2 regions of the Bradyrhizobium sp. TM102 genome follow, and region 2 is predicted to be linked to the other one. Evidence: riboswitches for the same ligand, from Rfam matches in the RefSeq annotation. Region 2 holds a riboswitch; the other holds the start of a gene.
The links. Region 2 has a riboswitch for cobalamin ahead of GDN70_RS35165 (TonB-dependent siderophore receptor). Riboswitches for the same ligand answer to the same signal wherever they lie in the genome.
Positions count from the first base shown of each region.

Region 1: another riboswitch for cobalamin. It lies ahead of GDN70_RS19435 (TonB-dependent receptor); the one in region 2 lies ahead of GDN70_RS35165 (TonB-dependent siderophore receptor).

Region 1 covers NZ_AP021855.1:4,052,454-4,067,443, forward strand. The annotation lists gene GDN70_RS19405 (hypothetical protein) at 212-607, shown strand; gene GDN70_RS35000 (hypothetical protein) at 604-792, shown strand; gene GDN70_RS35005 (hypothetical protein) at 837-1,142, shown strand; gene GDN70_RS19415 (transglycosylase SLT domain-containing protein) at 1,223-3,409, opposite strand; gene GDN70_RS19420 (adenylate/guanylate cyclase domain-containing protein) at 3,727-5,463, shown strand; gene GDN70_RS35010 (hypothetical protein) at 5,588-5,764, shown strand; gene GDN70_RS19425 (hypothetical protein) at 5,903-6,112, shown strand; gene GDN70_RS19430 (hypothetical protein) at 6,226-6,489, shown strand; cobalamin riboswitch at 6,533-6,747, shown strand; gene GDN70_RS19435 (TonB-dependent receptor) at 6,861-9,089, shown strand; gene GDN70_RS19440 (hypothetical protein) at 9,153-9,734, shown strand; gene ilvD (dihydroxy-acid dehydratase) at 11,032-12,756, shown strand; gene GDN70_RS19460 (tetratricopeptide repeat protein) at 12,743-13,573, shown strand; gene xth (exodeoxyribonuclease III) at 13,635-14,432, opposite strand; gene GDN70_RS19470 (ATP-binding protein) at 14,567-14,990, shown strand, end outside.
Region 2 covers NZ_AP021855.1:5,391,136-5,406,125, reverse strand. The annotation lists gene cobT (nicotinate-nucleotide--dimethylbenzimidazole phosphoribosyltransferase) at 1-167, shown strand, start outside; gene GDN70_RS25850 (histidine phosphatase family protein) at 160-732, opposite strand; cobalamin riboswitch at 805-1,007, shown strand; gene GDN70_RS35165 (TonB-dependent siderophore receptor) at 1,123-3,471, shown strand; gene GDN70_RS25835 (PepSY domain-containing protein) at 3,484-4,905, shown strand; gene GDN70_RS25830 (siderophore-interacting protein) at 4,955-5,623, opposite strand; gene GDN70_RS25825 (O-methyltransferase) at 5,746-6,438, opposite strand; gene GDN70_RS25820 (helix-turn-helix domain-containing protein) at 6,544-7,437, opposite strand; gene GDN70_RS25815 (hydantoinase/oxoprolinase family protein) at 7,975-9,984, shown strand; gene GDN70_RS25810 (hydantoinase B/oxoprolinase family protein) at 9,981-11,561, shown strand; gene GDN70_RS25805 (aspartate aminotransferase family protein) at 11,572-12,867, shown strand; gene GDN70_RS25800 (N-carbamoyl-D-amino-acid hydrolase) at 12,996-13,928, shown strand; gene GDN70_RS25795 (flavin reductase family protein) at 13,925-14,593, shown strand; gene GDN70_RS25790 (aspartate/glutamate racemase family protein) at 14,590-14,990, opposite strand, start outside.

The DNA of each region.
Region 1 (14,990 bases), 1.3 Mb from region 2:
GTCCCGAGACCAAAGGCTGTGCCGTCTGCACGGCGAAGTTTGGCCTGATCCGATACTATTCCTGGCGGACGCCGCTCTGCTCGAGGAAATGTCTCGACCGGTTCAGGGCGCGCCGCGAGCGCGACCGCCGCTGGTTGTTCCGATATCAGGCGGCCTGAGGACCAGCCGCCGCGCCTGCCACCTCAGGCAATTTCTTCGTCGGGAGGCTGCGTTGAACCGTACCTGCAAGCTCCTGTTGGCGATCGCGCTGCCGCTTCCGCTGGTGACGGGCGTGGAGGCCGACGAAGCCGGAGGGGATGGGCCACATCGTCACCATCCGCCCCAGGATCAACTGCTGCACGAGAAGTTCTATTCGAGCTGGCACATGCCGGACAATCCGGTTCTGAGCTGCTGCAACAATGCCGATTGCTACCCGACCGAGATTCGCTACGTCGACGGCAGGATCTACGCGCGGCGCCGGGAAGACGGCAAATACATCCTGATCCCGTCCCAGAAGGTCGAGCGCAACAGGGACAATCCCGATGGCCGCAACCATATCTGCGCGCCACCGCCGTCCGCCTCTCTGGTCGACTTGGTCTACTGTTTCGCGTTGGGAGGTGCCACGTGAGATTCATATTGGTGAACGGCAGAACCCCGTTCCGCAAGACGTCGTGCCTTTGGTGCTGCGAGGAGATCGATGGTGGCTATCTGCGGGACGCCAGGACGCTGCTGCGCTACTGCGGCTACGAGTGCTTCGCACTTCATCACGAGGCCGCGCCGTTGATCGAGGGACGTACGCGCGCGGCATCTTGAGCCGTCAGGCTGGCAGGACGCATTCGGCAGGAGAGGACACGGCATTGAGATTCATGCTCGTCAATCAGGAACATCCCTGCCACGGCGTCTGCGGCGCATGCGCGCGGCCGCTGGGTGCGAGTTACGTCCGGCATGTGTCCAAGCAAGAGCGGTATTGCGACTACGGTTGCTACCGTCAGCAGACGGCCATGGACATGCTGTGGCCCCGCAGCCCGTTCGAGGCGTTCGCGGTGCTGACGGCGATCTCGAGCTGGGGCTGGATGATTCAGATGGGCGCGCTGTCGCGCTCATTGGCCGAGGCATATCTGCGCGAGTACGACCTTCTGACCATGGAAGGAGGTGACGGCTAGCTCGATGACGGCCGCGCAGAACAGTCGGCCGCAGTCACCGCGTCCAGCCCGCGCCGCGTCCAGCCCCGGCGGTGGCGAGGCTAGGGCGAGGGGGCTGCGGCCGATCCCGTTGGTGCCGCGCTCACTTCCTGCGTCGTGACGCGCTGGTCGGACTTGCCGGCGATCATGCTGCTGCCCTCGAACCTGGCGCGGTACACCAGCACGTTCTCCATCACGCGCTGGACGTAGTTGCGCGTCTCCGACAGCGGAATGCGCTCGACCCAGTCGACCGGATCGACCTTGGGATCCCTGGGGTCGCCGCGCGCCTGCACCCATTCGCGCACGCGGCCGCGGCCGGCATTGTAGCCGGCAAAGGTCATGATCTGGTTGCCGCGATATTCCGACAGCAGCGCGCTGAGCTCGGCCGCGCCCATTTGCGTGTTGTAGACGGGATCGGAGACCATCTTGTCCCAGTCGTAAGTCAGGCCAAAGCGCTTGGCGGTGTCGCGGCCGGCTTCAGGCGTCACCTGCATCAGCCCGACCGCATTGGCCGGCGACTTGTCGCGCTGGTCGAACGAGCTTTCGGTGCGCGCCACCGAATAGATCACGCTGGTCTCGATCGCGGGCGCGACCTGCTGGTGCTCGGGGATGCCGATGGTCGGAAAAGCGTAATGGTCGAGGGCGAGCCCGCGCGCCAGCGCCGACTTGCCGACCTCCAGCATCACGCGCGCATCGCGGCGCTGTCCGGCGAGTTCGCCGAGGCCCTCGAGGGCCGCCACGTCGGTGCTCTCTCTGGCGAAATCCTCGGCGTAATAGAACACCGTGTCGCGCTCGCCGATGCCGTAGAGCATGTCGGCGGCGCGCACGCGCTCGTCTGCGGGCGGGGTGTCGAGCGCGGCCAGCACGGGCGAGGGCGGTCGCAGCTCGATGCGATCGAGGCCGAGCTTTGCGCGCGCAAGCTGGCCGTAATAGGCGGTCGGATAGCGCGCGGCCGCCCGGTAGCTCATGCGCGCATCGGCCGTCGCCCCCATCGCCTCGGCGGCACGGCCGCGCCAGTAATGGGCGCGCGACAGCGCGATCGGATTGGCCGAGCCTTCGTCGATGGCGGCGAAGTGCACCATCGCCGCCTGGGGATCGCCGAGGAAGCGCAGCGCGATCCAGCCGCACATGAAATGATAATCGACGCGGTAGACTTCCTTCTCGGGCACCGCGGCGGTGCGCACCACGTCATACGCCGTCTTGAACTTGCCCTGGTCGAGCAGCTTGCGCGCGAGCAGGCGACGCTCGCGCCACCAGGCGTCGGTGTCCTGCGCGGCCATGGTGTCGGGCGCGGCGGCCAGGATCACCTCGGCGGCGTCGTCGATGCGGTCCTTCTGGAGGTGCCATTGGGCGCGGCACAGCACATAGCCGAGATCGCGGCGCGCTTCAGTCGGTACGTCCTCGAGATCATCCTTGGCCTTGCTGGCCTTGCCGGTGACGGCGGCGCAAGCCTTGACGATCGCCAGCGCATCCTCGCCGAGCCGTTTTGCCGCGCGCCGCGCACCGGCATAGTCCTTGGCGCCGAGCCGCTTGTCCATGCGGGCGCGATGATCCTCGGAGTTGAGCAGATCGCGGAACGCTTCGTAGGAATCCTCCTCGCTCCGCTCGGACAATTCGTCAGTGCGCCAGGCCTCGCGCACGAGCCGGGTAGCCCTGTCGACGTCGCCTTCAGCGAGCAGCACGCGGGCGAGGGCGAACTTGCCCTTGGCGCTGGTCGGGCGGTCCATGGTGAATTTGTGCACGGTGGCCGCGTCGGCCTTCTCCTGCCACAGCCGCGCCTCGGCGCGGCGGCGGAGCAGGGCGCTGCTCGGCCAACCCGGATTGGCGGCAAGGAAGGCGGCATAACGCTTGAAATTCGCCGTGCTCTCGGAATGGCGCAGCATGAACCAGTCGGCGAGCTTCTGACCGGCGGGATCAGTGATGCGGTCGCGCGCCGCGCTCGCGTCATCCGTCTTGCCCTTGCGCGCGAGGTCGATCGCATCCTTCAGCGCGGCGAGGTCGCCGGTGAGGGGCGGGGCGGCCGGTTTCTCTGATGGCTCGTCGCCGGTCTTCTTCGACTTGCGCTTGGCCTCGGCATGCTTGCCGTGACGGGACTTGGCCACGGCATGTCGCTGCTTGCCGGCTTTCGCCTCATGCGACTTTTTCGGCGCAGACGATTTGTGGCTGCTCTTCGCCGCCAGCTCGGTGGGGAGGAGGGCCATTGCGGCCACGGCAACGAGACACGCGAGCGAGCGTAGGCACTGGTTCATCCCATGGTCCCCCTGCGAAACCACTACAAACCAAGGTCCGCGACGACATGCGGCTTGAGAATCAACGACATCGAGAACGATGCCACGGCATCGTTTCGCATTCCTCACGCTGTCGCAACAATGCGGCAAAATACGGATGTGACGAGGGAACTTCCGCTGGGGGGCAGTTCCTTTAACCTTTGTTAACGATCCGGGCTCGCGCGACGACCGGCCATGGTCTGGGCGCCAGGAGGAACCAGATTGCGCGTGTTCCCGCAGCAAGATCCGGTGTATGGAGTTCCCTTGCTCCGTCCCTTTGGCCTTTGTCCCCTGCAGCTATGCCGATTTTCAACCAGTCGATCAGGCGCAAGATCGTCGGTATCGCCCTCGGATTGATCGTCCTGATGCTGGTCACCTCGATCCTGTCGATGGTGATGTCGAGCCAGGTCGGCGTCCTGCTCGACGAGCTGACCAACCGCTACATCCCGGCCTATGGCGATCTCGCGCGCGTCAACATCCGCTCGCTGGAGCGATCGGTGGCGCTGCGGCGGATGATCATGACGAAGATGCAGGCGTCCTCGGACGAGGAGGCCTATGCGGCGCGCCTTCGCGAGTTCGAGGACGCCGACCGCAAGATCGAGGAGGAGGCCGAGCGCGCGCGCAAGCTGATCAACGCGATCATAGACGACCCTCGCACGCCGTCCGACAACGCCGCGCTGGCACGGATCGAGACCCGCATCGAGACCGCCGTCGGCGAGCTGCGCCGCGATCAGAAGGAGAGCCACGCGAAACTCCTCAACCAGATCGACGCACAGCAGATGGCGGAAGCGCGCATCACGCTCGAGCATATCGACGCGCTGCGCGACCAGTTCAACCAGAAGATCGATGCGATCCGGGCCGATATGCTCAAGCAGGTCTTCGCCAGCACGTCGCAGGTGATCGGCCATCAGCACCAAGCGATCATCGTCTCTGGCATCGTGACGTTGCTCGCGGCGATCGTCGGCTTTGCCTTTGCGCTCCTGGTGTCCAGCGGCATCACGCGCCCGGTGCGGCTGCTGCTCGCCGGCACCCGCGAGGTCGAGGCCGGCCGCTTCGACAAGACCATCACCGTCTCCACGCAGGACGAGATCGGCGAGCTCGCCGCGGCTTTCAACCGCATGACCGAGCAGCTCAGGCACAATGAGCGCATCCGCGAGACCTTTGGCCGCTACATCGATCCCAAGGTGGTGCAGGGGCTGATCGACCGGCCCGAGGTCGCGATCGACGGCGAGCGCCGGGTCATGACCATCATGTTCTGCGACATGAGCGGCTTCACCTCGATGAGCGAGGGCATGACCCCGCGCGGCCTCGTCAGGGTGATGAACCACTATTTCACGGTGATGTCCGGACCGATCAGGGGTAATCGCGGCATCATCGACAAATATATCGGCGACGCCATCATGTCCTATTGGGGCCCGCCCTTCATCGAGGAAGACGAGCAGGCGCTCCTGGCCGGCATCGCCGCAACCGAGATGGTCGACCAGGTGCCCGCGCTGCAGAAGCAGCTGCCCGACCTGCTCGGCATCCGCGCCATGCCGGCGCCGTGTGACCTGCGGATCGGCATCGCCACCGGCGAGGTCCTGACCGGCAGCATCGGCTCCGAGCTGATGATGAGCTTCACCGTGATGGGCGACGCCGTGAACCTGGCCTCGCGGCTGGAGGCCGTCAACAAGGTCTACGGAACCCGCATCCTGATCTCGCAGGCAACTGCTGACGCGATCGGAGCGCGGCTCGAATTGCGCGAGATCGATCGTCTGGCGGTCGCGGGCCAGAGCGCGCCGCAGCCGATCTTCGAGGTGATGGCGCGGGCGGGCGCACTCACCGGCGCGCAGGACAGCCTGCGCACGCATTATGCCGAAGCGCTCGCCGCCTATCGGGCCCGCCGCTTCGACGAGGCGCGCGCCGCCTTCAACGCCGCGCTCGAAGCCGTCCCCGGCGACGGCCCCTCGCGCACGATGCTCGGCCGCATCGCGCAGTTCGAGGCCAAGCCGCCGGAAGAGGGGTGGGACGGCGCCTGGCGGCTGGAGCAGAAATAGCCGTTTTTGTTGCGCCAGCTCGCCCTGTCCGGAAAAAACGTTTCTACTCGATAACGATGTTCGCCGTGACCTATTTCCCGGGCTTAGGTTGGATGTCCTTGAGGCGTTTGACGGGGACACGCCGATGACGGAACTTCAGGACAGGCTGGAACGGTTCGAGACGCTCACCGCCGAATGCGAGCTGATCGCCAAGCTCGCCACCGACAGCACCAAGCGCGAGTTCTATCTGAAACTCTCGGAGCAATACCGTCAGCTGGCGGTGGACATGCGGCAGGCGATCGCGACCAAGGCTGCTGCCTGACGCCGGCTGCAATCCGTTCTTAAGGTTTGGCGCGCATCCTTGACCTCGCGAGCGATCGCTCGTGGTGGAAAGGCCGGGGTTCGCTGCAATGCAGCGCACCTCGCGAGTGTCATTTGCCATGCTTGACAGGGCAATCACATGCGCCTCGTTGCCGTGATCATATTCGCGCTCATGACGGCGGCCTGCGACCAGGAGCAGGATATCACCGGCTCGACGCCGACCTGCCCGATGCGGAACTACAGCTACAATCCCCGCGACATGAACCAGTGCGTCAATGCCTGCAAATCGTGCGATCGCGGCACCACGGTCACCTGCACGACCTCCTGCACCCTCAAGGGCGCGCGCTGAGCGCACCGCCTTCTGCCTTGTAGGGATGCAACCAGTGGAATGGGCGGTGCCTGGGCACCGGAACGATTCACATGGGTCAATCATTGAAGCAAGTGGGCAGGACGCGGAGTCCGATGGAAATGGGTATGCTCGATCCCGGCCGGTTTCTGGTGTCGTGCTCGCATTGCGATGCCTGGCCGATGGCAGCCAACGTGAAGCGGTCGAGTTGGACGGCGTCTCCACACGAGGTGCGCTTTGTCTGCACGCGCTGCCGGCGCGAGGAGACCGCGATCGTCTCGGCCTCCGGCGAATTGACCCCGATCAAGCGCGTCGATGTTCCGCCGCGCGACGTCGCTGCCGCCTGGGCCCAGGCGCAACGGGTGCGAGGGCGGACCTGAGCGGCCGGCACCTAACGGTCGATTGACTCCCGGGGCGAACGGCTCGTAAATGATCGGCGACGGTTCTCCTCATGGAGATCAAAAGGGAATGTGGTGCGGGATTGTCCCAACGCCGGGATTATCTCAACGCCACGGCTGCCCCCGCAACTGTAAGCGGTGAATCTTTCGTCTCATGCCACTGGGAAACTCGGTCCTGGGAAGGCGACGCAAGGTCACGACCCGCGAGCCAGGAGACCTGCCGTCAGCCGTGGTCACACGCGAAGATGTCGGTCGGGGAGTACAGACATTAGCTTCACCGGAGCAATCCATCGCTCTGCCGTGAAACCTCGTTCGCTGTGACGTGCCACTGACGTCATACCGAGGTTACCATTGTGTCCCGTCTCGTCTCTGCCGCCAGGCGCTTTGCCGCCGGCCTGCTCGCATCCGTTTCCCTGCATTCGCTCGATCCGTCCTCCGCCTTCGCCCAGCAGGCGCTTGCCGAGCAATTGCCGCCGATCGAGGTGACCAGGTCCGACGATCAGAACCGAACGCGCGCCAGGGCGATCGGCGATGGCGAGGCGGGGGTGAGGACGAATGTCGCGCCGGCAGGCAATGGCGCCGGCTCATCCGGCTCCGGCGGTGAGGCTGCCGCCGGCAGCGGCGGCATCGTCGGGGCCGCGACGACCGTCATCACGGCAGCCGATATCGCGCATTCGCCATCGCAGACGCTCGCCGAGATCATTGCGACGCAAACGCCGGGGGCCCAGATCACGACGTTCTATGGCGGCCAGATCGGCGCCAAGACCAGCGTGGACCTGCGTGGCTTCGGCGCCTTTGCCACTGCCAACACGCTGGTGCTGGTCAACGGCCGGCGGCTGAACGACGTCGACATGGCGCAGGTGGATCTCTCCACCATCCCGCTCAATTCCATCGAGCGCATCGAGGTGACGCGCGGCAATTCCGGCGCGGTGCTCTATGGCGACAACGCGGTCGGCGGTGTGATCAACATCGTCACCAAAAACGGCGTCGGCGGACCGCCCGTGACCGCGCGCATCGAGGCCGGCTTCGGCTCGTTCAACACCAGGCTCGGCAACGTGTCGACCTCGCTCAATTCCGGTCGGTGGTCGACCTCGTTCTACGGCAATACGGTCAGGACCGATGGCTATCGCGACAACAACCGCTATTCCCAGCAGAATGGCGTCGGCAATCTCAATTACACCACGCCAGGCCTGACTGCTTTTCTCACGGTTACCGGTGATAATCAGGAGCTGCGACTGCCGGGCGGCCGCACCGTCGATCCCTCGATCGGCCTCGACGAGCTCAGGGCCAACCGGCGAGGGACCAGCACGCTGTTCAACTACGCCAACCAGCAGGGTTTTGGCGCGACTGCGGGTTTCACCAAGACCCTGATCAGCGGCGTCGATCTCATCGTCGACGGCGGCGTGCGCGACAAGAAGCAGCAGAGTGCATTCTTTTCCAGCCCGACGCCGGTTCCGGCCTTCTTCTCGTCGACCTATGTCGGTTCCCATCTGACGACATGGTCGATCACGCCGCGGCTCAGCGTGAAGAGCCTGCTGCTCGGCATGCCGTCGCAGCTTCTGACCGGCATCGACTATTACGATGCGAGCTTTGAGCAGAACCGCGGCGCCGGGCAGGGGCTCGCCCCCTGGCACAATTACGACCTCAGGCAGCAGACGGTTGCGGGTTATTTCCAGCACACATTGGGAATCGCCCCCACGACAGACATCTCCTACGGCGCGCGGTTGCAGAACGTCAGTCTTGCGGCACGCGACAATTTCGACCCGGCAGCTCCGTTCAACGCCGACATCGGCGCGTTGCCGCTGACGAGCAACGAGACCCAATATGCGCTGCATCTCGGCGCCGAGCATCGCCTGAACGACCAGGTCTCGCTGTTCGGCCGCGTAGCGCGCGCGTTCCGCACGCCTGATGTCGACGAGCGCCTGTCCTCAGGGCCTTCGTTCGATCCCTTGACCTTCGCTGCGATCCCGCAAACGTTCCAGCTCAAGACCCAGACCTCGCAGGACATCGAGGGCGGTGTTCGCATCAAGGGCGGCGGGTTGCAGCTGCAGAGCAGTCTCTATCTGATGGATCTCACCAACGAGGTCCATTTCAATCCGGTCCTGTTCTACAACACAAATCTTGATCCGACCCGCCGCTACGGCTCTGAGACCAGTCTGTCCTATCGCGTCAACGACGCCCTGCTGCTGCGCTCCGGCGTGGCCTATACAAGTGCGGTCTTCCGCGAAGGTATCTGGGCCGGCAACGACGTGCCGCTGGTCTCGCGCTACACGGCGAGTGCGGGTGTCACCTGGAACATCTGGCAGAATTACGTGGTGCTCGATGCCACCGCGCGCTTCTGGAGCGAGCGTCGCATGGACAACGACCAGGCGGGCACCCAGAAGCCGATCCCCGCCAACGGCACGATCGATCTCAAGCTCAGCGGCCAGGTTGAGCGCTACTTCTGGTCCCTCAGCGTCAACAATGTGCTGAACGCGCTCTACTACGACTACGCCATCGCGAGCACCTTCACGGACGGCCGCTTCAGCGCCTATCCGCTGCCCGGCCGCACCTATCTGCTCAAGGCCGGCGCAACGTTCTGATTTTCGCCAGGGCCGTCACACGCCCTCAAACGGACTAGAATTCGAAGAGAAGGAGATTCAACCATGGCTCTCGGCATCCTGCCGTCTGGTGACGATCGCTCCCGGCTTCACCCGGTCGCGCCGCGCCTTGCGCCGATGTTCTGCTTTGCGCTGCTGACGGCGTCATGCGCGCTCGCAAGCTTTGCGTTCGCGTGCGCCACGCCGTTCGCGGCCTTCGCCGTCATTGCCGCGGCGATGCTGCCGCAGCGTCCGGCGCTGCTCGTCGTCACCGGCGCCTGGCTCGTCAACCAGATCATCGGTTTCGGCGTGCTGCATTATCCCGTTGATGCCAGCACGATTGCCTGGGGCTTCGTCATCGGCGCGGCTGCGCTTCTGGCGACCGCGGCAGCTTCGGCGGTGCTCGGCCTGCTGCCGCAGGGCCGCACGCCGTTGGCGCTGCCGATCACGCTCATCGCCGCCTACGGGATTTACGAGATCGCGCTGCTCGCCGCGACGCCGTTCCTCGGCGGCGAGGGCGCCTTCACCGCCGCCATCGTGACGCGCATCGCTCTGACCTGCGCCGTCTGGCTCGCCGGCCTCGTCGCGATCTGCGAGATCGTCCGTCTGGTCGACCCGGCCGGACGCAAGCGTGCGATGTCGGCCTGAGCGGCCGCTCGTGGCCGTAGCCTGTGTCGCCCTCTGTCAATCCGCGTCGCTGAAAATATTCCACTTTACCGAAATTCGGTTTCGGCGTATGTGTGGTCCATCCCGGCTCACCAAGAGGGGCGATCATGTGTCGTCACGCATCGCGAGCCGGGCTTGCGGTGGACGCGGCAGCGTCGGCACGAGAGGCGCGGGCAGGGCGGGGTGTCCCTGTGAGCCCGAGGCTTCGTGCGACGAGCGGCGCTGTCAGGCTTCGTCTCGTCTGTAAGTTTCCGGCTTCGTCGACAGGGCCAGGAAAAACTGCGGCGAAATGGCGGGCCGCGCGTACGGCAAAACCGTGTGGTCCTGGCCGTCGTTGCTACGGTCAAGCTTCCGCGGAGGTGCGAGCGAGCCCAACCGGGCAGACTGCATCATCCAATTCGCGGGGCGAGGGAGGCCAGAAGGAATGGTCGGCTCCCGGGAGATCACGGCATAAGCCGTCCAGCCACCGCGCAGGGAAGGCCGAGTGATCGGCCACACCTGTATGCTGCTGTGCGGTTCTTTCTGCGTGTGCATTTCGCGCAGCGGACCGCGGGTGCGAGCCAGCACCCGGCCTTCCCTGCGCCCTCTTGGATTGGAGGGTGGAGAGTTGAATCAAAGCTCGGGCGAAATCCGCCGCGAGGACGCGAAGACGTGTCTACGATTTAAATGCAGGTTGGAGGAGTGCCGCCACCTCATACTCCGTCATTGCCGAGCAGGAGAGAGCCTACGTCAAACTCTCGTCTCGTGCCTCGGACGCAGCGCAGCGCCCCGGCGATGCGAAAGCATCGTCCGGTGCGCTGCAGAGCCGGGGCCCATGTCTCCGCGAGCGCTATCTGTGGTTTCTGGGTCCCGGCTCTGCGCCGCAACGCTCGCGCGTTGCGACTTGTCCGGGATACGGGAGGGAGTAGCCAACGAGCGGAAGGGCACACCGACTCACTTGCGCACGCCTGGTCGCCGAGGAGGAGTTGGGCGCAGTGTGCGTGCCACAAAATCTGAAGTTGTGGATCGTCATCTTCCTGAGGGTATTGCAGTAATCCAACCCGTGTCTTCCCGGTAACGATTGTGCTGTCTCCGCAACACTCATCCCGGATTTAACCCTCATCACCGGCGGTTCGCATCGCCGCCGCTTTTTGGCCACACCCGAACATGAATAAAATCACTCTAATGTTTTACGGGCAGCGGCGGTCTTCGAAGGGCCACGAGAAAATCCCAAGGTCGATTCAAATCTTGGCTCTGATTTTTCGGGTCTGAAAGGGTTGACCGAGGAAACTGGTTTGCGATGAACGCGAAGACCGACATCAAGCAGAGGCTGCCGAGCCGTCACGTGACGGAAGGCCCTGCGCGCGCGCCGCATCGGTCCTATTTCTACGCCATGGGTCTGACCACCCAGCAGATCCACCAGCCTTTCGTCGGCGTTGCCTCCTGCTGGAATGAAGCCGCTCCCTGCAACATCGCGTTGATGCGCCAGGCGCAGGCGGTGAAGAAGGGCGTGGCGTCGGCCGGCGGCACCCCGCGTGAGTTCTGCACCATCACCGTCACCGACGGCATCGCCATGGGGCATGACGGCATGCGCTCCTCGCTGCCGTCGCGCGAATGCATCGCCGACTCCGTCGAGCTGACCGTCCGCGGCCATGCCTATGACGCCCTGGTCGGGCTCGCCGGCTGCGACAAGTCGCTGCCGGGCATGATGATGGCCATGGTCCGCCTCAACGTGCCCTCGATCTTCATCTATGGCGGCTCGATCCTGCCCGGCACTTTCCGCGGGCAGCAGGTCACCGTGCAGGACATGTTCGAGGCCGTCGGCAAGCATTCGGTCGGCGCCATGTCGGACGAAGACCTCGACGAGATCGAACGCGTGGCGTGCCCCTCGGCGGGCGCCTGCGGCGCGCAGTTCACCGCCAACACCATGGCGACCGTGTCCGAGGCGATCGGCCTCGCACTGCCTTACTCGGCCGGTGCCCCGGCCCCCTATGAAATCCGCGACGCCTTCTGCATGACCGCGGGCGAGCAGGTGATGGACCTGATCGCCCAAAACATCCGGCCGCGCGACATCGTCACCCGCAAGGCGCTGGAGAATGCCGCCGCCGTGGTCGCCGCCTCTGGCGGCTCGACCAATGCTGCGCTGCACCTACCGGCGATCGCGCATGAGTGTGGCATCAAGTTCGACCTGTTCGACGTTGCCGAAATCTTCAAAAAGACACCATATGTCGCGGATTTGAAGCCGGGTGGCCGTTATGTCGCCAAAGACATGTTTGAAGTAGGTGGCATACCGCTTCTGATGAAGACGCTGCTCGACAACGGCTTCCTGCACGGTGATTGCCTTACCGTCACGGGCCGTACGATCGCCGAAAACCTCAAGAGCGTGAAGTGGAATCCGCACCAGGACGTGGTGCACCCGGCAGACAAGCCCATCACCGTGACAGGCGGTGTGGTCGGTCTGAAGGGCAATCTGGCGCCAGAAGGTGCGATCGTGAAAGTCGCGGGAATGTCCAACCTCAGGTTTACCGGTCCGGCCAGGTGCTTCGACCGCGAGGAGGATGCTTTCGAGGCGGTCCAGAAGCGCACCTACCGCGAAGGCGAAGTCATCGTGATCCGCTACGAGGGGCCCAAGGGCGGCCCCGGCATGCGGGAAATGCTCCAGACCACCGCGGCGCTGACCGGCCAGGGCATGGGCGGCAAGATCGCGCTCATCACCGACGGCCGCTTCTCGGGCGCCACCCGCGGCTTCTGCATCGGCCATGTCGGGCCGGAAGCTGCCATTGGCGGCCCGATCGGGCTGCTCGAGGACGGCGACATCATCGAGATCGACGCGGTCGCCGGTACCCTTAACGTAAAATTGAGCGACGCCGAGCTCGCCCAGCGCAAGACCAAATGGACCGCTCGCGCGACTAACCACACGTCGGGTGCGCTCTGGAAATATGCTCAACAGGTTGGACCAGCGGTCGGGGGGGCAGTGACCCATCCGGGCGGCGCGCACGAGAAACAGTGCTATGCGGACATCTAGGCGTGCCATAGTTGCGTTTGTGTTGGGGGTCGGTGCGCTGGCCGCGCCGGCGCTTGCCTTCGACGGGGCTCCGGTCAACCCGAAGGACGCGACCATCCCGGTCGTGACCACCTTGCCGGGGAGCGCGGCGACCGCACGCGGCAAGGTCGCGCCGGCGGCCGTGCCTCAGGCGACCTCGCTTAGTGCGCTGCAATATGCCGCCGAGGGTGGTCACCCCATCGCGCAGTGGAAGCTCGGCCGCATGTACGCCAATGGCGACGGTGTCGCCCAGGACGATCTGCGTGCCTTCGAATATTTCAGCCGGATCGCCAATGCGCATGCCGAGGACAGCCCGTCGGCACCGCAGGCGCAGATCGTGGCCAACGCCTTCGTCGCGCTCGGCCGCTACTATCTGAGCGGCATCCCGAACTCGAAGGTCAAGTCGGACCCGGAGCGGGCGCGGGAGATGTTCTCCTATGCTGCCTCCTATTTCGGCAATGCCGACGCGCAATACGATCTCGCCCGGCTCTACCTGAAGACGCCGGACGCCTCGCGCGAGGATTTCCGCTACGGCGCGCGCTGGCTCGGCCTCGCCGCGCAGAAGGGCCAGCACGAGGCGCAGGCGCTGCTCGGCCAGATGCTGTTCAACGGCGACCGTCTGCCGCGACAGGCCGCGCGCGGCCTGATGTGGCTGACGCTGGCGCGCGACAGCGCCGGTGCCGACGAGACCTGGATCAAGGAAAGCTACAGCCGCGCCTTCGCCAAGGCCTCCGACGACGACCGCGCCATGTGCCTGCAAATGCTGGAACAGTGGGTGCAGGGCGGCCGCCGCGAGTAGGGCGGCAACTCGGTGCCGGTAGGGTGGGCAAAGCGCAGCGCGCCCACCAACTCTGCGGACGTTAGGCTGCCTCCAGATCCAGATCCGCCCACACCGGCACGTGGTCCGAGGGCTTCTCCCAGCCGCGCACATAGCTGTCGATCCCGACATTGGCCAGCCGGTCGCTGGCCTGTGGCGACAGCAGCAGATGGTCGATCCGCAGGCCCTGGTTCTTCTGCCAGGCCCCGGCCTGGTAGTCCCAGAAGGTGTAAAGCCCGGGTTCATCCGTGACGGCCCGCAAGGCATCGGTGAGGCCGAGGCCGAGCAGGGACTGAAAGCTCTCCCGCGTCTCGGGCTTGAACAGGGCGTCCTCGGTCCAGGCGGCCGGATTGTGCACGTCGCGGGCGTGCGGGATGACGTTGAAATCGCCGGCGAGGATCAGCGGCTCCTCGGTCTTGAGGCGCTCTTTCGAATAGTCAAGAAGCCGGGACATCCATTTGAGCTTGTAGGGATATTTCTCCGTCCCGACCGGATTGCCATTGGGCAGATAAAGGCAGGCGATGCGCAGCACCCCGCGCTTGAGCGTGACCACACCCTCGATGAATCGGGCATGGGCGTCCTCGTCGTCGCCGGCGAGCCCCGACTTGGTCTCGTCGAACCGGAGCTTGGAGAGCAGCGCGACGCCATTGAACGTCTTCTGCCCGTGCGTGACCACGTTGTAGCCGAGCGCCTCGATCTCGAGCCGCGGGAAGGCCTCGTCGACGCATTTGATCTCCTGGAGGCAGACGATGTCCGGCTGGCACTCCCTCAGCCAGGTCAGCAGGAGGTCGATCCGCTGCCGGACCGAGTTCACGTTCCAGGTGGCAACTCTGATGGTCATGTCGGCGGGCTCCGGGCAGGGGCCATGGTTAGAACAAACTGCAAACGCGCCCGTCAAGGACGCCGCAAAATCTCCCACAAAATTAACCCGGCTTAAGCAGGCGGCAGGCCATTGATCGTCAAAAGGTTCCGCGAATGGGATGGCCGGACAAATCGATGAAGCGAACCGAGCCGCGTGACGGCCTGATCGGCGCGTTCCTGTATTGGCTCGGCGGCTTCGAGATCGAGGACGGCCTGACCGCCGATCTCAGCGAGCGCGAGATTCGCCGCATCCGCGCCAAGCAGATCGACGCCGTAACGCGGCTGATCCCCGTGACGATGGCGGTGACGATGCTGAACGTCGCCATCGTGCTGATCCTGTTCTGGGGCCGGGGATGGAACGACTTCCTCGCGATCTGGGGCCTGACGCTCGCCGCCACCGCCTCGCTCGCGGTGCGCGCCTGGCGGCGGTCGCATCAGAACCCGCCGCAGGAGGCCTCGCCCCGCGCCGCGCGGCAGATGCTGCGGCAGGCGGTCTTGCTCGCCGCGATCTGGGGCGCGTTGCCGCTCGCTCTGTTCA
Region 2 (14,990 bases):
GGCTGGTGCTGCGCGCGCTGAACGTGCAGCCGTTGATCAGCCTCGATCTCCGGCTCGGCGAGGGATCGGGCGCCGCCATCGCGCTGCCGCTGGTGCGCCTCGCCTGCAGCCTCCACAATGGCATGGCGACGTTTGCGCAGGCCAATGTGCCGGATCGTCCTAGCTGATCCGCTGATTGACGGAGACGACGCGCCAGCCGCTCAGGAGGCGATCGATCCGGGTCAGCGACAGCGGATCGACCACGAAGCGCAAGGCCGCCTGCGGCGTCAGGTCCAGCGCGATGCAGAGTGCGGCGCGGATGGTGCCGGAATGCACGACGAGCGTGGCCGATCCGGCTGCGATCCGCGACAGGCCCAGCCGGACACGCGCGACCTGATCCGCAAAGCTCTCGCCGCCCGGCGGTCGTCCGCCAGCTGGATCGTTCCAGAACTGCGCATAGGCCTCACCGCGGGTCGCCTCGAGTTCGTCATGGCGATGGCCGGTCCAGTCACCAAAATCCTGCTCGCGGAATTCACTGACGGGCTCCGGTTCGAGGCCCAGCGCGCGCGCCGTCTCGACCGTACGCCGCGACGGGCTGGCATAGCCGGCGGCATCCGGTGGCAAGCGCCGCCGCACAGCGTGCAGTTGCGCGCGATCGCTGAGATCGGTCGGCGCGTCGGACGCGTGGATCGTGCCTGTGACGCCCGCGACGGGCGCGTGCCGTATCAACCAGAGGAAGGTCTCGCCTTCCATGCTCATCTCCAAGGAAGTTGGTCGTTGTGGCCATAACGCCGCAACTGGCACATTGACTCTGTTGTGATGGTAATCCTAGATGCTCGCGACGGTTTTCCCGAGAGGGGATGAAAAGGGAATACGGTGCGGGGACATTGTCCCCAACGCCGTGGCTGCCCCCGCAACTGTGAGCGGATAATCCTTCGTCAGAAGCCACTGGGTCCTCGGTCCCGGGAAGGCGACGAAGTGGTGATGACCCGCGAGCCAGGAGACCTGCCGTCAGCCGTGGTCACACGCGAAGATGTCGGTCGGGGAGTACAGACATTCGGCTTCATCGGACGGCTGAAGGGCCAAAAGGTGAGACCTCGTTCGCTGTGACGTGCCACTGACGTCATACCGAGGCCCGAAACCGTGTCTTCCATCCGTATCGTACGACCGCGAAAATTCCTGCTCGCCTCCGCGGCACTCACATCCTTTGCCGCTCTCGATCCGCCCGCTGCGCTGGCGCAGCAGGCCCGAGAGCCCCTGCCGCCGGTCGAGGTGTCGCCGGCCCAATCCCGCAAGCAGGCCAAGCCTGCCGGCCGGGAGGCGCAGAGCACGCGCCGCGCAGCAGCGCGCAGGCCGGCGACCGCAGCAGCGATGCCGAAGCCTGCCGTGCCGACTGCGGCACCCCCGACGCCGCTCAACAGCAATGCCGTGGCCGAAAGCGCCTCGCGGCTCGGCCTGACGGTGCGCGAGACGCCCGCGACCGTCGAGGTGATCTCCGCGGAGACCATGCGCGAGCAGGGTTATCGCACCGTGTCCGACGTGGCGCAGGGGGCGGTCGGCGTCACCTCCGGCGATAATCCGGCCGAGCCTTCCGCCTTCTCGATGCGCGGCTTCACCAACAGCCAGATCAACACGCTCTACAACGGCATCAAGATCGGTCCGCAGAACATGACCTCGCGGATCATGGACACCGCCAATCTGGAAGCCGTGGAATTCCTGAAGGGCCCGGCATCGCTGATCTCGGGCGAGGGCGCCGCCGGCGGGGCGATCAATTTTGTGACCAAGCAGCCGCACACGGGAGCGATCCGGAACGAAGCTGATTTCTCCTGGGATTCGCTCAGCTCGTTCCGCGCGCATTACGGCTCGGGCGGCAGCACCAATGTGCAGGGCCTCGACTACCGCTTCGACATCAGCCGTTCGGCGCTCAACGGCTTTGCCGACGACACCAATACCAAGATGCTCGATGTGTCGGGCCAGCTCAACTATCGCATCTCGGACAGTCTCAAGATCTGGGGCGCGATCGAGTATCGCGAGGATCGCTCGAAAGCCTATTGGGGCGCGCCGCTGGTGCCGATCGCTTTCACTGGATCGCACGCGACGACGGGGATCGTCTCCGGCAACTACTTCAACAGGACTGATCTTGGGGCTGTCACGATCGACGACCGCACCTTCAATACCAACTACAATGTCCTCGACAACCGCAATGTCGCGCAGGAGGTGTGGCTGCGCGGTGGTTTCGAGCTGAAGCTGGCGCCGGACCTGACGCTGAAAAGTCAGGCCTATGGTTACGGTGCCGAGCGCACCTGGTTCAACAACGAGATCGAGGCGTTCGATTCCACCAACAACCAGGTGTATCGCGAGCGCTTCTATGTCGCGCACAGCCAGCGCCTCGTCGGCAACATCACCGATTTGATCTGGGACACGAATATCGCAGGCTTCGACAACCGGCTGGTCACGACGCTGTCGTCGAGCTATCTCGACTTCGTCAGGCCGGGCGCGGCAAACTTCCCGAACGATTATGTTTCGCTGGTCGATCCCAACCGCGGCTTCTACGGTCTGCTCACGACCAAGCAGCAGACCGCGCGTATCGACAACGAGGCGCTGTCGTTCGAGGACCGGCTGAAGCTGACGCGGACCTTCGCGCTGATCGGCGGCCTGCGCGTCGAGCACATCGGGCTCGATCGCAACTCGACGGATGCCGCCGGCCTGGTGAACGCGGGCTTCCCGTTCACGAAAGACTGGGCGCCGGTGACGGGCCGCATTGGTTACACTTGGGAGGCCGTGCCCGGCCTGACCTTCTTCAGCCAGTACGCGACCGGCGCCGACGTCTCCGCGAACACCAGCTTCCTGTTGTCGCCGACCCAGCCGCTCGACCTGACGACCTCGCGTACCTACGAGACCGGCGTCAAGCACCTGTTCTGGGACAACAGGGCGGAGTGGTCTTTCTCGGCCTACGACATCGTGCGCAAGAACGTCTATGCCGCGGCCGGCGGCATGGCGCTCAACATCGCCGGGCGACAGGAGTCGAAGGGCGTCGAGCTCGCCGCTTCGGTCCGTCCGATCGATCCACTGCGTCTGTGGGGCAACATCGCCTATGTCGACGCCCGCTATGCCGACTACAATTTCGTCGGCGGCTCGTTCTCCGGCAATACGCCGCCGAACGTGCCGCGCATCGTGGCGAATGCGGGTGCATCCTGGCGCTTCTTCACGCCCTGGCCGGTGGAGCTCGGCATCACCGGCCGCCATGTCGGCGACCGCTACAACACCGATGCCAATGTCGTGACGATGAAGGCGTATACCGTCGCCGACGTCTACGCCTTCGTCGATATCCCCAAGACGGTATTCAACGCGGTCGACCAGGCCCGCCTGACCTTCCGCGTGCGCAACATCACTGATAAGCGCTATGCGATCTGGGGCGATCCGTTCTATCCCGACCAGATCCTCCTCGGTGCGCCGCGCACCTATGAGCTCTCGGCCGCGTTCAAATGGTAGGGCGCTGAACGGATGATGAGCGCGATCGTCGTTACGCATCGCTGGCTCGGGATCGCGTTCTGCCTGCTGTTCGCGATGTGGTTTGCGACGGGGATCGTGATGCACTTCGTTCCGTTTCCGTCGCTGACGGAAGCGGAACGGTTTGCCGGCCTTGCGTCGGTGGATCGTGGAGCGGCGAGGATCCCGGTTGTGGAGGCGGTCGCTGCGAGCGGGGTCGCGGGCGCCGTGCGCGTCCGGCTGATCCAGCGGAGCGATGCAGCGGTCTACATCGTGTCGGGATCGTCGCGCGTGCGCGCGGTCCGCGCTTTCGACGGAGCGGATGCGTCGGTCGCAATTGCCGATGCTGCGCTTGCCATCGCGCGGGAGCACGCGCGCAATCGCGGGCTCGATGCCGCGCGGGCCGCGGTCGTTGCGCGTTCGGACTACGATCAGTGGAGCGTGCCGAACGGCTTCGATCGCCACCGGCCGCTGTTTCGTGTGGCGCTCGGCGATGCTGCCGGGACGGAAGTCTATGTCTCCTCGTCCACCGGCGAGATCGTCCTGGAAACGAGGCGGCGCGAGCGGGGCTGGAATTGGGCCGGCAGTGTGCTGCACTGGATTTACCCGACAGTCCTGAGAAGCAACTGGTCGCTGTGGGATCGCGTCGTCTGGACGCTGTCCTTGCTGGCCTTGATCGCGGCGATGCTTGGTGCGGTGCTCGGGATCGCGCGGGTGCAGCTGCGAGGGCGCCGGATGTCCTCGCCCTATCGTGGCTGGCACGCGTTGCACCACGTCATTGGCCTCACGGCAACAATGTTCGTGCTGACATGGAGCCTCAGCGGCTGGCTCTCCATGGATCACGGCCGGCTGTTCTCGCGCGGACAATTGACCGCGGCCGAATCCGGCGTGATGAACGCGTTGCCTGATTGGGTGGCTGCCTCATGGCTCGATCGGCAGCCGATATCGCCCTCGGCCCGGGAGATCGAATGGTTTGCCTTCAACGGCACTGTCTACCGGCGCGACCGGGTGGGCCTCGACCGTCAGGTCTTGATCAAGGCAGGGGACGCGCCCCGCGATGGACCAACGGAATTTCTGGACGTGCATGAGATCCAGAATCTGGTGGCGCGCCTCGCCGCCGGCTGCGGCGCGCCGTCCGTTCTTGCTGGCAACGACGACTACCCCGCGCAATCGGCTATTCCCGGTGCGCCCGTCTACCGCTTGCGCTGCGGCGACCTCTGGTTCGATATCGACGGTGCCGATGGCAGTGTGCTGCAAAGGCTGGATGCCTCGCGGCGAGCCTACCGCTGGTTCTACAGCGCGCTCCACACGCTCGATTTTCCGGTCCTGCTGGCGCATCCGCGTCTGCGCGATACCCTTATCGTTGGACTGTGTGCGTTGGGACTGGCGTTCTCCGTCACCGGGATCGCGATTGGCTGGCGGCGTCTGCGGTCCTGACCGAGACCGCGTGTCTTGACCAACGGCCGGCGGTTCTATCGGCTCCTCTCTAGTCCAGGCCGGTCTTGCCCGGTGCCCAATAGGCTTTTGCCCTGATCCGCGATGATGCGACGCCGGCGGCCTTCAAGGCGCGGCCGACGCGCTGGATCGAGGATGCCTTACCGGTCAGGACGAACCGTGCGCCGTTTGCGGCAAGGCGGAGCAACTCGGATTCGGCGGTTGCAAGATGGGTGTCATCGGCGCTGCGTGCCATTAGCCTGGCGTGGCCGAGGCCGATGGAGTCCAGCACAAGTCTCGACTCCGCGATATCAGCGGCTTCGAACAGATGGAGCGCGCCGCCAGCCTGCAGGCTGTCGCGCAACGCCGCCGCAAGGCCGAACGAGGTTTCATCGCCGAACAGAACGATGGGCGCTTGGAGGTCGGCAAGGTCGAGCGAGCGGCGTGGACCAAAGAACTGGCAACTGTCACCTTCGCGCAAACTGCTAGCCCAGCGGCTGCCGGGGGCTTCGCCATGTGCAAAGGCCAGCAGCCGCGTTCTGCCGTTGCCGGCGTCCCACGACATCGGCGTATAGGTGCGCGCGCTCAGGCCCGAGCCCATCGCGACCTGGATATTGTCGCCGGCCGCCCAGGCGACGTTTCTGAGCGCTTCGCCTTCGAGCTCGACGAGCCGGAAGTGCGGCGAGAGCGTCTTGATGCCGGCAACGCGCGCAGGGCGCATCAGCCATCGCAGCAACATCCGCGTGACCCGTCCCTGCGGTGCCCGCGATGGCTCTGACGTTTGTGGCTCGTGAGCGGGCTCGTTCAAGTTTGGCTCCATCGCAGGGTTCACCGCCATGCCGATCATCTGGTCTTGATCGTGAATTCGTTGCCGCGTCCCGGCTCGAAGGGCAGCGACAGTGAGAGGTAACCGTTCTCGGGATCGCGCACGTAGTCGATATAGCCCGAGGCTTCCTCGAGCGCGTTCTCGCCGACGATGAGCGCGCCGCGCTTCAAGTGCGGCTCCAGCAGCCTGAGAATGGGAAGATAGAGAGTGAAAGCGCCATCGAGCATCACCATGTCGATCTCGTCGCCAAGGCCGGAGCTGAGCGTTTCGCGCGCATCGCCGTGCCTGAACTCGACGAGGTCGGCGAGCCCCGCGGCGGCAAGATTCGCCCGCGCCCGCTCGATCTTGCCGGGTTCGAGATCGGTCCCGATCAGGCGGCCGCCACCGATGTCGCGCAAGCCCGCCGCCATGTAAATCGCGGAAATCCCCATCGAGGAGCCGAACTCGACGATGCGCTGTGCCTTGGAGGCGCGGACGCACATGTAGAGGAAGCGTCCGAACCGCGGAGAGACGCTCAGGAAATTGTCCGCAAGTTCGCGATAGACTTCGTTCAGATCGCGGCTCTCGGCCGCGATGGCCTTGCTGATGATCTCATCCCGGCTCTTCGCTTCGTTCGCGAAGGTTTGCATCAGTTGGCCGTCGGCGATCTCCGCTTCCTGATGAAGACGATGGAGGACGTCGGCGACGACGCCCTTGCTGAGTGAATCCATGTCGGTCGGCTCCTTGCAATGCCCCCCCGGGCGCTTCGGAGCCTGGATACGAAATGGTCCTTCAGACCGCATTCCGCGAACGGGACAATCGATTGCGAATTCCGGTCAGTGTGCGCCGATGCGGCGTTCGGCCAGATATCGCGCTGGCGGCTTGCCCAGTGCCTTGCGGAACATGGTGACGAAGGCGCTGGCCCCCTCATAGCCGAGATCGAGCGCCACGGCCTGGACCGATGCGCCCTGGTCGAGGCGCTGAAGCGCGATCAGGATGTGGAGCTGCTGGCGCCAGCGGCCGAAGCTCATGCCGGTCTCGCGTTGCAGGATGCGGGTGAGGGTGCGCGGGGCGACGGCCATGCGCCGGCTCCAATCCTCGATCGTCGCGCGATCGGAAGGATCGGTCATCATCGCGCTGGCGATCCGGCGCAGCCTGGCATCGGCCGGCATGGGGAATCGCAGCTCTTCGGCGGGGGCCAGCGACAGCTGGTCGAGCAGCACCGCGGCGATCCTGCCGTCGGCGCCGTCGGGATCGTACATGACCGGCATGTGGGTGGCGTGCACCAGCAAATGCTCGAGCAAGGGCGAGATCGTCAGCGTGCAACATTGCCGCGGGAGCGCCGGCACCGCATCCGGTTCGACGAACAGGCAATGCATCTCGACGTCGCCAGCGACGCTAACGCTGTGCGGAACATGGCCGGGAATCCACACCGCACAGCGCGGCGGGACGATCCAGACGCCGTGTCCGGCCTCCAGCCTGACGATGCCACGCATGGTCAGGACGAGCTCGTCCTTGCGATGCTCGTGCATGGCCAGCTCCATGCCCTTGGTGACCATGTGGCCCCCGAACGCGGCGACGGCGCGCGGCACGGTTTCAGGATCGAAATCCCCGAGATCATCGGGGTTCATATGGTCGTCGTTGAGCCGGAAGAAGGGCATGCAGGCGATGGTCGATCCGAACTGACTGGCGGGTTCAGGCAATATCTGGCCCGCGATCGCGACTTTCAACGCAGGATGTCCGAATCTCGATGGTTTCTAACGAGCTGGTCCCAACGGATGGCTGCGCTGTCGCCCATCGATTGGACCGGACGATATCCTCGCTTACTGACCGTACAATAAAGAAAGGCTGAGCCGCCTGCCGTGCATAGCTCATGGGCATCCGAACCTCGCGCAGCGCCCCTCGATCGCCTGCAAATTAGACAGGTGATTTTGGATGTTCGGATTGCAGTGCAACGGACGTGACGGTTTGCGCCGAAAAATCCGTGGTGCGATGCACTCTGCTGGTGTCCAGCAGTCGACATCTGCATGCTCTCCGCGCGGGCACTGCTGCACCAAAACGTGCAACCGAACTTGCAGCTCGCGGCGCCGGCCCGGTGGTTTGCGACAAACCTGGCTCTATCCCGACCTGACCGCTCTGTCGCACACTCGCGGACAATGGCAAGACAAGGGATGCATGATGAGCGCTCTCGGTTGGGCATTGGATGTCGCGATGGACGGTAACAGCCCGGCGTCCGGTTCGGACCTCATCCGTCGCTGCCCCCGCACATGAGCTCCTCCGAAAATCACTGGGAGGTCGGCACCGATATCGGCGGCACCTTCACCGATATCGTCGCGATCCGGCGCGATTCATCGGAGGCGCGGATTGCAAAGGTGCCGTCGCGCCCCGACGCTCCGGTTCAGGCGATGCTGGAGGCGATCGAGGCGGTGGGCCTGCGCAGAAGCGAGGTCAGGCGCTTCGTCCACGGCACCACGCGCGTGACCAACGCCATCGTCGAGGGCCGACTGCCGAAGGTGGCGCTGGTCGCGACCGAGGGATTTGCCGATGTGCTCGAGATCGCGCGTTATCGCCGCCGCGATCTCTACCGTCTCGACATTCCGCCGAAATCGCCGCCGCTCGTGCCGCCTGAGCGCTGCTTCGGGCTCGCCGAGCGCCTCGATCACGAGGGACGGGTGCTGAAGCCGCTGGAACAAGCGGAGATCGAGCGCCTGGTGGCCTGGCTGAAGGAGACCGGCGTTCAGAGCGTCGCGGTGGCTCTCCTTCACGCCTATGCCAATCCCGTGCACGAAAAAATGCTCGGCGAGCGCCTCAAGGACGTCGTCGCCCATGTCTCGCTGTCACATGAGGTCAACCCCGAGGCACGCGAGTATGAGCGGACCTCGGCGACCGTGTTCAACGCGGCCGCGATGCCTATTGCGGTCGAGTATCTGAGCGAACTGGAGCAACGCCTGCCGATTGGCCCCGGCCTGCAAGTGTTTCATTCCGCCGGCGCGATGATCCCGATCTCCACGGTGAAGCGTCGCCCGCTTGTGATGGCGATGTCGGGCCCGGCCGCCGGCGTCTCGGCGTCGGTCAGCATCGCGCGCCAGCTCGGCACGCCGCGCATGCTCACCTTCGACATGGGCGGCACCACGACGGACGTGTGCCTGATCGTCGACGGCCAGGCCGAGATGACCGACGGCCGCATGCTCGGCGACAAGCCGCTGCGTCAGCCGATGCTTGCGGTTCACTCCATCGGGGCGGGCGGCGGATCGATCGTGCGCAACGGCCCGGGTGGCCTGACGGTCGGGCCGGAGAGTGCCGGTTCCGAGCCGGGTCCGGCCTGCTACGGCCGCGGCGGCACCGAGACTACGATCACCGACGCCAACGCCGTGCTCGGCTATCTCAATCCCGAAACGAAGCTTGGCGACCGCATCGGCATCGACATCGATGCGGCCAAGCGCGTCATCGCGCCGATCGCGCGGGCGTTGGGGCTGAGCCTGACCGAAACGGCGCTCGGCATCATCAAGGTCGCCAACGCGACGATGGCCCGCGCGCTGCGCCGCGTCACGGTCGAGCGCGGCATCGACGGGCGCGACTGCACGCTGCTCGCCTTCGGCGGCGGCGGCCCCATGCATGCTGCGGGCCTCGCCGATCTCTACGGGATTGCGCAGGTCGTCGTGCCCAGCGCATCGAGCGCGTTCTCGGCGCTGGGCTGTCTCACCGCCGATTTCAGCTTCCTGCAGCAGCAGACCCTGCGCGCCGATCTCGACGGCATCGATCTCGTGCGCGTATCGGAGCGCATTGGGACGCTCATTGACGATGCGTCGGCGCCCCTGATCGCCAACGGTGTCGCGAAGGCGGAGATCGAAGTCGAGCTGGTGGCGCTGATGCGTTACGCGGCGCAGAACGACGCCATTCCAGTCCCGCTCGCACTGCCGCTCGACGTGATCAGGCTCAAGAGCGATTTTCTGGCGCGGCATCACGAACTCTTCGGCTATGCGACGAGCGAGCCCTGCGTCATCGAATCCGTGCGGATACAGGCGCGTCGGCCGTCGACAACGGTGGTGGGCCGGCCGGCGACGGCGGCGAGGGCGCTGTCATCAGGCACGCGCCTCTGCTCGTTCGACGGCTTCCACGACATCGCGACAGGGATTATCGACCGCGCATCGCTGGCCGACACCGTCAGTGGCCCGGCCATCATCGAAGACGCGTGGTCGACGGTGGTGGTGCCGCCGGGCTGGCAGGCGAGGCCGGACGTTTCAGGCAATCTGTTCCTGGCGCGGAGGGCGACATGAAGCTCGATCCGTTCGTCGTCGAGGTCATCAGGCACGGGCTCTCGGCTGCGGCCGAGGAGATGAGCCTGGTGATGACGCGCTCGGCGCGCTCGCCGCTGCTGCGCGAGGCCGGCGATTTGTCGTCGGCGATCACGGACGGCCATGGCGGCCTGGTCGGGCAGGGCCGCGACATCCCGATCCATCTGGGCGCGATGGCTTACACGGTCCCCGAATTGCTGAAGGTGGTGCCGCGCGACAGCCTGAACGACGGTGACGTGCTGATCTACAATGTCGGCGCGCTCGGCGGCAATCATCTCAACGACGTCAAGGTCGTCCGCCCTGTCTTTGTCGATGGCGAGATCGTGGCGTTCGCGGTCAGCCTCGCGCACTGGCCGGATATCGGCGGCACCTGGCCCGGCAGCTATTTTGCAAAAGCCATCGACACGTTTCAGGAGGCGATGCGCATTCCGCCAGTGCTGATCGCGACCGCGGCCGGAATCAACGCGCCGATCGTGCAATTGCTCAAGGCCAATGTTCGGGACGCCGAATCCTGTGAGGGCGATCTGCTCGCGCAGATCGCGGCGACCAAGGCCGGCGAGCGGCGCATCGTCGACCTCTGCCGCGAGCACGGCAAGGCGGTGTTCACCGCGACGCAGTCGCGCCTGCACGACCTCTCCGAAATCGAGATGCGCGAGGCTATCCGCGCGTTGCCGGACGGGGTCTACGAGGGCGAAGACCATCTCGACGACGGCAGCGTGAACGACGCGCCCGCGCGTATCCACGTCAGGATTACCATTGCCGGCGACGAGGCGACCTTCGACCTTTCGGGGAGCTGCGACCGCGTCTCGAATTTCTGCAACACGACGCCGTTCATGGCGCGCTCGGCCGTCGCCTATGCCGCGCGCATCATGAGCGGGCGCGACATGCAGCAGAATGCCGGTGCGCTCCGCCCCCTGACCATCGTCACCCGCCCGGGCTCGATCCTGGAGCCGGGTTGGTCGGCCTCCGTCGCCGCGGGCAACCACGAGACGTCGATGCGCATCGTCGATGCGATCTTCCGCGCCATGCAGGATACCATCCCCGAACGATTGTCCGCGGGCGGCGCGACCACCGCGGGCGTCCTGTTCTTTGCGCAGCCGCGGCAGGACGGTTCCTGGAAGATGCTCTACGAGGTCCACGGGGGCGGCGAAGGCGCGCGGCACGATCGGGCCGGCATCTCGGCGACCCGGGTGCATCTGTCCAACACCTCCAACACGCCGGTCGAGGTGATCGAGGCGAACTACGCGATCCGCCTCGAGCAGCAGTCCATTCGCCGGCAATCCGGCGGCGCTGGCGCCCACCGCGGCGGCGATGGTGTCGTGCGTGCCTACCGCATTCTGGCGCCCTCGATGCATCTGACGACCTGCATCGAGCGCATGGTGATTCCGCCATTCGGGATGCAGGGCGGTGAACCCGGCAAGGCCTGTCGCATCTCGCTTGTCAGGCAGGGCGCCAACGTCGCGATCGACGGCAAATCCAACCTCGTGCTGCAGCAAGGCGATCTCGTCACCGTCGAGACTTGCGGCGGCGGTGGCTACGGCGCTGATGCTGCGGAGTGAAGGGATTGCGATGAGCAGATTGTTGCGAACCGGGCTGAACGCGGGCGACAGCGCGCCCATGGCCGTGGTCGGCGGCGAGGGCGTCTATTTTCATCTTGCGGACGGCCGCAAGCTCATCGACGGCAGCAACACCGGCGGCGGTCTCGGTCACCGTCATCCCGCGATGGTGGAGGCGATCCGCCGGGCGGCGGACACGCCCGTGGTCAACGAGGGCTGGACCTGGGTCGGTCGCGAGCAGGCCGCCGACGATCTGATGGCCATTGCGTTCAAGGGCGAGGACGATTGGGTCGGCGCGGTGCGCTTTTGCATCAGCGGCAGCGAGGCCAACGACATGGCGCTGTCGCTCTGCCAGGCCTTGACTCAGCGCTCGGCGCTGGCGACGCGCGAGCGCGCCTATCACGGCATCACGGGCCTGTCGCGCAGCATGACCGTGCAGCCGCAATGGCATGGCGGCCTTGCGGTGCACTCCGGCGGCTCCAGGCTGCCGGCGCCGATGGCGCCGGTGCGAATCCTGCCGCCGCCGGATGGCGCGATCTACGGTGGGCCGGCCAACAACAAGCCACCGAGCGAATATCTGGCCGACGCCACGCGTCTGCTGTCGGATACCGCGGCGACGATCATCGACTACACCCAGGGCGGCATCTATTACGACGGCGCCTATCAGGACGAAGTCGCCCGCTGCGCGCGAGAGGCTGGATCATACTGGATCGCGGACGAGGTCGTCACCGGTGCAGGGCGCGCGGGGCGCTGGTTCGCGTTTCAGGGCGCGCAAAGCCGTCCTGATATCGTGACGCTTGGAAAATCGCTTGGCGGTGGTGCCGCCGCCGTCGCTGCAGTCGTGGTGTCGAAGGAGATCGTCGAGCGATTGAAGGGCACGAGCTGGCAGAATTACGGCACCTTGCGCGGCCATCCGATCAGCATGGCCGCCGTCAGCGCCTACCTGAAGGTTGTCAGCGAAGACAATATTCTCGAGCATGTGAAGAGCCTCGAGAAGCTGTTCAGCCGCCGCTTGCTTGCGATCGCTCAGAAACACCCCAGCGTGCAGCGCGTGGCGGGGCAGGGGCTGCACTGGACGGTGGAGCTGCACGGACCGGACTGGCGCTCCTGGCGCGCCGACACTACCGAAGATCCGATCGCCTCGCGCGTCGCGACGCGGGCGCTGGAAGCCGGCGCGGTGATCGGAACCAGCGGTGAGCAGGTTTCGCTGTTCCTGGCACCGCCACTCGTCATTTCCGACCGCGAGGCGGACCAGCTTCTGGATGCGCTCGACCATGGCCTCGATATTGCCGACGAGGAGCACCGATGAGCGCCGATCACGCCTTGCAAGCCGTCCAGCCCATCCGGCTGGAAACCATCGGCGGTGCCGCGTTATGTTGCGCGCCGGCAATTCGTTGAAGCTTTCACTTCCTCCAAGAGATCACCGGGAAATCGCTGATGCGTATCGTCAATGTCGCCGCCGCCCAGATGGGCGCGATCCAGAAGGCCGATAGCCGCGAGGCCGTGGTCAAGCGCATGATCGCGCTGATGGACGAAGCCAAGGCCAAAGGCGCCGACCTTATCGTCTATCCGGAACTGGCACTGACGACGTTCTTCCCGCGCTGGTACGCGGAGGACCGCGCCGAGTTCGACATCTGGTTCGAGCGCGAGATGCCGAACGAGGCGACGAAGCCGCTGTTCGAGCGCGCGGCGCAGCACCGGATGGCAATGAACTTCGGCTATGCGGAGCTGACGCCGGACGGCCATCACTTCAACACGGCGATCCTGACAGACAAGTCTGGCAAGATCGTTGGCAAATATCGCAAGGTCCATCTGCCGGGCCATGTGGAGTACGACACCAAGCGCTCGCACCAGCATCTGGAGAAGCGCTATTTCGAGCCGGGCGATCTCGGCTTCAACGTCTGGCGCGAGCTGGGTGGCATCATCGGCATGGCGATCTGTAACGACCGGCGTTGGCCGGAGACCTATCGCGTCATGGGCCTGCAAGGTGTCGAGATGGTGCTGATCGGCTACAATACGCCCTCCGTCAATGCGGAGCGAAGCGAGGAGGGCGTCGAGAAGCGCCTGTTTCACAACCGCCTCTCCGTGCAGGCCGGCGCCTATCAGAATTCGACCTGGGTCGTCGCGGTGGCCAAGGCCGGCAATGAGGATGGCCATCCGCTGTTCGGCGGCAGCCTGATCGTCGATCCCAACGGCGAGATCGTCGCGGAAGCGAGGACGGAGGACGACGAGCTTCTGGTCCATCCCTGCGATCTCGACGCCACAAATTTCGGCAAGACCACGATCTTCAATTTCGCGCAGCATCGCCGGATCGAGCATTACGGCCTGATCACCAGCCAAACCGGCGCGGTGCCGCCGCCGCAGAAATGACGCCGATGTCGGATCATGGCATTTCCTTGCGCGAGCTTGATCCGCGCGATCGCTACAAGCTGCTCTGCGGCGTAATCGTGCCGCGGCCGATCGCGCTGGTGACGACGTTGGACGAGAACGGGGCGGTCAATGCGGCCCCGTTCAGCTTCTTCAATGTGTTCTCCGAGAGCCCCGCGCTGATCGTGCTCGGTCTTCAGCACAAGCCGGATCACAGCCCGAAGGATACCACCCGCAACATCCATCGCGACGGCGAGTTCGTCGTGCACATGGTGGACGAGGCGCTGTCGGTCGCGATGAACGATTGCGCGGTCGATTTCCCCTCCGGCGACAGCGAGGTCGCTGCGACCGGGCTTGCGATTCTTCCCTCAGTCGATGTGAAAGTGCCGCGGCTCGCTGCTGCGCCCTTTGCGCTGGAATGCCGCCGCCATGTGGTGCTGACTTTCTCGCCTGACCGGGAGTTGCTGGTTGGCGAGGTGCTCAGGATTCACGCCCGCGAGGGCCTGGTCGACGAGGCCAACATGTATGTCGATCTCGACGCTTACCGGCCGATCGGCCGCATGTTTGGCAATCTCTACACCACCCAGCGGGATGTCTTTTCGCTGACGCGCGAGAGCCATGCGCAATGGCGCGCGCGGCAGGATGCCAAAGAGCTGAAGGACGCCTAGTGAGCCGAGAACTGCACCGTACCCAGCGCCATGCTGACGGCCGCCTGTGTCGGGTCGATCACGGGGATGCCCAGCGCGTCTTCGAGCGGGCGACGGTGCCGTGCCATGCCGGCACAGCCCATCACGATGGCGCGGGCGCCGTCCTGGTCGCGCAGTGCGCGGCCGACGTCGATCATCCTCGCCAGCGTGCCTTCGCCCGAAGCGGTCTCCGCAACGCTCATATTGAGCGGCCGCTCGCCGGCGAGGCGATCGGTCAGTCCCATCTGCCTGAGATGGCGCATGTGACGCGGGATCGAGCGCTGCGCGATGGCGATGACGCCGAACGTTTCGGCGCGGGCGAGCGCCGTCAGCACGCCGCACTCGGCAATGCCGAACACGGGCCGTTCGGTGCCTTCGC